DNA from 2 places in the Priestia sp. YIM B13486 genome. Region 1 is predicted to be linked to the other one. Evidence: riboswitches for the same ligand, from Rfam matches in the RefSeq annotation. Region 1 holds a riboswitch; the other holds the start of a gene.
The links. Region 1 has a riboswitch for cobalamin ahead of ACFX4G_RS11115 (cobyric acid synthase). Riboswitches for the same ligand answer to the same signal wherever they lie in the genome.
Positions count from the first base shown of each region.

Region 2: it holds a riboswitch for cobalamin, as region 1 does, so the genes downstream of both, ACFX4G_RS05240 (ABC transporter substrate-binding protein) here and ACFX4G_RS11115 (cobyric acid synthase) in region 1, are expected to answer to the same signal.

Region 1 is NZ_JBHZOZ010000003.1:526,132-529,257, forward strand. Features, by position in the region: gene ACFX4G_RS11105 (APC family permease) at 1-704, shown strand, start outside; gene ACFX4G_RS11110 (YdcF family protein) at 767-1,330, opposite strand; cobalamin riboswitch at 1,478-1,657, shown strand; gene ACFX4G_RS11115 (cobyric acid synthase) at 1,750-3,126, shown strand, end outside.
Region 2 is NZ_JBHZOZ010000002.1:205,623-208,748, reverse strand. Features, by position in the region: gene cbiB (adenosylcobinamide-phosphate synthase CbiB) at 1-50, opposite strand, end outside; gene ACFX4G_RS05245 (adenosylcobinamide amidohydrolase) at 55-663, opposite strand; gene ACFX4G_RS05240 (ABC transporter substrate-binding protein) at 752-1,711, opposite strand; cobalamin riboswitch at 1,970-2,102, opposite strand; gene ACFX4G_RS05235 (thioredoxin family protein) at 2,193-2,507, opposite strand; gene ACFX4G_RS05230 (YpjP family protein) at 2,696-3,126, opposite strand, start outside.

The DNA of each region.
Region 1 (3,126 bases):
TTGGCTGGTTAGTAACGCTTGTTATTTTTGATGCTATTTTATCACCAGGCGGTAACGGGAACATCTTCATGAATACAACTTCTCGTTTAGTTTATGCGTGGTCTCGTAATGGAACATTATTTAAACGTTTCTCAAAAGTAGATAAGAAAACAGGAATTCCACGTGCGTCACTATGGCTATCATTTGGAATGTCCGTATTCTGGACACTGCCATTTCCTTCTTGGGAAGCGCTAGTAAACGTATGTTCAGTGGCACTTATTCTGTCTTATGCGATTGCGCCAATTTCAGCTGCTGCATTCAGAGTAAATGCAAAAGACCTTAAAAAACCTTTTAAATTAAAAGGCATGAGCGTTATTGCTCCTGTTTCATTTATTTTCTGTTCATACATCGTATATTGGTCAGGGTGGACGACAATTTCTTGGCTGCTAGGATCACAGCTTCTAATGGTTGTTATCTACGTAGCGTTTAAGAAATACGTACCAACTGACGTTGTAAAATTTGCACAGCAGCTTAAATCTGCTTGGTGGCTAGTTGCTTATTATATTATTATGCTTGTTATCTCTTATCTAGGTTCATTTGGTGGAGGACAAGGTGTGCTAAGCAACCCGCTTGACTTAATTTTAATTGCCCTTGTTTCACTTGGTATTTTCTACTGGGCGAAATACACAGGTTTACCAAAAGCAGTTATCGATACAGATGATTAATAAAAAACACGGCATGAATTCATGCCGTGTTTTTTATTTGTAGAGCTACTTACTCTATTTATTTATTTATCAAACAGCCATGTTTTTAAAATAGCAGCATACTCACGAAAGTAGGCTTGAAGTTTAATTGAATTTGGTGTTTTTGCACCTAAAGGATAAACGTCAAAGCCTTGACGTTTGGCAATAATAGAGGCGCGAAATAAATGAAAATCACTGCTAACAAGCACGACTTTTTTGTGTTGAATATCAACTTTCTGTTTAGTAAAAGTAAAATTCTCAAAAGTAGAAGTTGACTGATTTTCTTTTATAATTCGATTCTTCTTAATTCCTTCTTTCCGCAGAAAACGATAGGCTGCCTCTGCTTCAGAAATTTCTTCATCGGATCCTTTTCCACCCGTTACGATAACTTTTGTTTGTTGATTGGCTTGTAAATAAGATAAGGCCGTCTTTACTCGTTCTTTTAAACTAGGAGACATTTGGTCACCATCTACTTTAGAACCTAAAACGAGCACATAATCTGCGTTTTGTGGAACAGGCTTGTGAGCAGTTTGATACATACAAAAAGATATGATTGCTATATAAAGAACAAACACGCTGATAAAGACATAAATGATTTTTTTCTTCAACTGTGAGCACCTTCCTAGCTATTCCATAAGATGTTTGGAAAATAATTGTTATTATAGCATACGAGACCCAAATAAGTATAAACACAGTAATATATAATAATAGAAGAAAATCGTTATTGTGAATGGGTATAAAATTCGTTACAATAAAGAATAAATGATTTTAAAAGTGCCTCTAAGGAGGATAATAGGGAAATCGGTGTAAATCCGGTGCAGCCCCCGCTACTGTAAATGTGGATGAACCTGCAAAGACCCACTAGTCAAGCTAGGAAGGGTGCAGAAGTAAAATGAAGCATAAGCCAGGAGACCTGCTTTTAAAAACCCCTTATTTTTCGGTGGGAGAAATAAGTCAAGACAATGTGTTAATGAGCGCATGACCAAACCTTGACTTCTACAGTTAAGGTTTTTTTATGTGGTAGGGAGTGGAAAAAGTGAAAAAAGGAAAACCGCTTATGATTCAAGGAACGCACTCAGACGCTGGAAAAAGCATGATTGCTACAGCATTTTGCCGTATTTTTAAAGAAGACGGCTATCAAACTGCACCGTTTAAATCGCAAAATATGGCGCTTAATTCATACATTACAATGGATGGAAAAGAAATTGGCAGAGCGCAAGGAATTCAAGCAGAAGCGGCTGGAGTAGAAGCAACAACCAATATGAACCCTATTTTAATTAAACCTACTCGTGATCATGAATCTCAAATAGTTGTTCACGGAAAACCGCTACGTAATATGTTTGCTTTTCAGTATCGGCAAGAATTTTTTAATGAAGGTTTGAACGTTATCACGGAAGCTTATAAAGAGCTTGCCAATCATTATGATCGAATTGTGATTGAAGGCGCTGGAAGTCCTGCCGAAGTCAATTTGAACGATCGGGAACTCGTAAATATGCGCGTTGCAAAAATAGCAGAAGCGCCTGTTGTGTTAGTAGGAGATATTGATAAAGGTGGCGTTTTCGCGAGCCTAGTGGGTACTCTTCAATTGCTTCCAGATGAACACAAGTCTAGAGTTATCGGAGTGTTAATTAATAAATTCCGAGGAGATTTAGAACTTTTAAAACCAGGGTTGAAGTGGTTTGAAGAATACACGGGTGTTCCGGTTCTAGGAGTTATTCCTTATATGAACAACGTGGAAATTGATGCGGAAGATTCGTTATCACTTAGAAATTACTCAACGCTTGTGAATCCCTTAAAAGAAATTGATATTGCGGTCATCTCGTACCCGCGCATCTCAAATTTTACAGACATCGATCCTTTAAGCTTAGAAGAAGACTGTCACGTGAGGCTTGTAACCAAGCCGTCGCAATTAGGTACGCCTGATTTAATTGTTTTGCCAGGAAGCAAAAATACGATTGAAGATGCTCAGTTTTTACAAGAAAGCGGCCTGGATCTAGCCATTAATCAAGTCTTGAACACAACGAACGTTCACGTCATTGGCATCTGCGGAGGATATCAAATGCTAGGGGAGACAATTACAGACCCTGATGCAGTAGAATCTCGGATTGAATCCATTAAAGGGCTTGGCTTGCTTCCGGTGGAAACCGTTATGACAACCAGCAAAAAAACAGAAAGAGTTTCTGGGTATGTCCAGTTAGAAAATGAAAGAGTTTCGATTGAAGGCTACGAAATTCATATGGGAAAGACGGTTTCTAAGAGCACCACGAAAGCTTTTGCAGTGGTAGAGCATGAAAAAGAAGGAACGGTTAAAGACAACGTTATTGGCACGTATGTTCATGATGTGTTTCATAACGATTCTTTGCGCAGAGCTTTGCTTAATCAAATTCGTAAACATAAAAAATTG
Region 2 (3,126 bases), on a different contig from region 1:
GCAATCGTCATGGCCGTCATGTGTGCAATTATCGCTTGTGTAATACTCATTTCTTCACCTCTTTCCCTTAAGTCCCTGCTCTAAGCTTATTTTCACCAGCTTAGCTACCGCTTGCCCTAAAGCGGTCATAGAGCCTGCATATTCATATAATGGTCCTTGCTGAGACGCTGCAACTGAGATGCTGTCCGTAGATGTTCCCGTAGCAATCGTCTTTGTAGCCGGATCTATGACGCCCAGCTGTGACAGCGTTTTTGTTTTAGCTTCTGTGGCCGCAATAAAAAGCTGTAAAAACGCTGCATCCGTAAGCGTACCTTCCACGAAAAAAAACATATTAATTGTACCAGGAGAGGAATAAAATGGGACAGCTTCGTCAGCTGTAATATCTACTGCGTTTCCTACTCCAGCCGTTATCACGGAAGCTACTCTTACTCCGTAGCCTTCATAACAGTAAACCGCTCTTTCTTTTAACCAAACGGCTGTCATCAACCCTACGATTTGCTCATGGCGCACATTTTCTTTCATCAAATATTGCTCATACTCCAAAGAAGGAGTATCTGAATAATAGTCTTTGTGAACAAATCGATTGTAAAAGGTGTCCGTTTCCGTAATGCCTGTTCCTAAAACCCCTGAGCTGTATGTTTTATAAGAAGTCTCGGTTTTCATGATTAAAAGCTCAGGCCTTTCTTCAATTTTAAGATGTGAAAAGGGACCAATCCCCTTTTCAATTCGAACTGGAATATGGTCCCTCTTCTTATTTATTGTACACCTCAGGGTATACTGCTTTTGCTAAGTCCTCTAAGCCATCTACAATACGAGGTCCTAAGCGATTGATTTTGTTTTGATCAACCTTCTCGATGTTACCCTCTTTTACAGCAGTCATGCTGCTCCAAGCGGGACGCTTCATAATCTCATTTTTGTCTGCATCATACGTTGCGATAATAACGTCAGGGTTTAACTTAACAACTTGCTCTTCAGAAAACTTAACCCAACCTTTTTCACTAGCTGCTACGTTATCAGCACCGATCATAGTAAGCATTTCGTTCATGAACGTACCTTTTCCTGTTGTATAAATCTCAGGAGCTCCTGATACCTCTATCCATACTTTTTTACGATCTTCTTTTGAAATCGTTTTTGCTTTTTTCTCAATTGAAGCTACTTTTTCTTTCATGTCTTTAATTGTTTGATTAGCTTCTTTTGTTTTACCTGTTAATTTACCGATTTGCGTAATAGAATCATAAACCGTATCAAACGTTGTTGAATCTTTTACAACAAATACCGGAATACCCGCACTTTCAATTTGTTTAAATACTTCATCCGAAACGCCCATACTTGAAGCGTGTGCCAGCACTAAATCAGGATTTAAAGCAATAACTTTTTCCGCATTAACGTTCATATCTCCTACCTGCGCTTTTTTCTTTACGCTTTTAGGATAATCATCGTTGCTTGTAACACCGACTAATTCTTTTTCAAGGCCAAGGGCATATACAATCTCCGTATTACTTGGCATTAAGGAAACAATTTTCTTAGGCTGTTTTTTCAACGTAATTTCTTTATCACGCGCGTCTTTTACCTTCACTGGAAATGCAGCTTGTGACGTTTGTGCCGTATCTTGCTTCGTTTTTTTATCACTGTTACTTTGGCTGCCTGCACCGCATGCAGCAAGTACGATGACTAACAGTGCAATAATGGAATACGAAAGCCATTTTTTCATCTAAATACTCCCCCTATATATTGTTCATTGTGAATACGAAACCTCCACGTTAAAGAAAAAGCAAATGATCATGCAAAAAGCAGCGCTATCCCGTTTTTCCGCTTTGACTATGTATACTGCTCGCCGGCAGCTTCAAAATAAAAAAGCTTTACTTTCAATTGAAAGCAAAGCAGGTAACGTCAAGATAAGCAGGAAAAGAATCCGTTCACTATACTTGATATGTATGTTCATTACCCTGCTTCACCCTTCCTCGAAGGTTTCACAGCTAACAATAAGGCAGGTCTCCTGACTTACGCACAAAGCGCTTACAGTGGCGGGACCGCGCTGGTTTTTCACCAGACTTCCCTTTTCACTCAATCTTTAAATTGAGACCTTATTGCTTTACGATTATTCACTTGTCCTAGTATACCCCACTCATGGAAAAATGGAAATAGCCATTCTCACAAAAAAAGCTGCGAGAATGCTCTCGCAGCTTAAGGGATTAAAGAGTTGCTAAAAATTCACGGACCGCTTCAGGCGTTTTAGCATTTGCACTGTGCAAGTGTGCAATTTTTTCACCGTTTTTATATACAAGAAGAGAAGGAATACCCATTACATTGTTTTCAGCAGAAAGTTCTTCAAACTCATCCTTGTCAATTTTAAACCATGCTTTATCTGTATTTTCATCAACGATTTCATCAATGAACATATCCAAACGTTTGCAATCAGGACACCACGTTGTCGTAAAAATCCCAACGCTTAGTGTTTCGTTCTTAATTTGTTCGCGAAATTGTTTTTCTTCCGTAAATTGTTTCATTGTGTTACCTCCAGCATCTATTCGTTCCTTCTCACTATTCTATGGTAAGAAGTCTGACTTCATTATAAACGATTTTTTTATCGTTGTGCTAATGTTTCAGCTTATTTAGACCCTAACGGTTTTAGACGTAAAAAAATGCTAGCTTAAAAAAGCTAACATTTCGAAATCGCAGAATGTTGTGTCTATTATCAGCTAAACCATTTAGGCGGCATGTTTCGGTTCCAATAAATTTTCCCTAAATCATAATGCTTCTGAAAATTATCTGCAGCCGCATGATAGTGAAAATTAAACCAGTATCCATCTTTTGGAGGATTTTCACGCCGTACATGAAATCGTATTAAGTCCTGACCGGTTTCCCGGTCATATACATGGAAAATCTTTTCACCGTAGCCAGCAGCAGGATGCTCGCTTATCTCGAGATTCTGAATTGACTGTTCACGTTCAGTGCCAATGTCGGTCAGCACTTCTTCAATTTTAGGTAACACTGCTTGACGAAATTCATCTTCAATGACAGGTCCAATTTTTGTTCCGAATTTTTCCACTGACTGTTTTTCAGCTGATTCCATTGCATACGTAACAAATGATGAAACGTCTTCATATTTTGGTTCTTCATATGGCA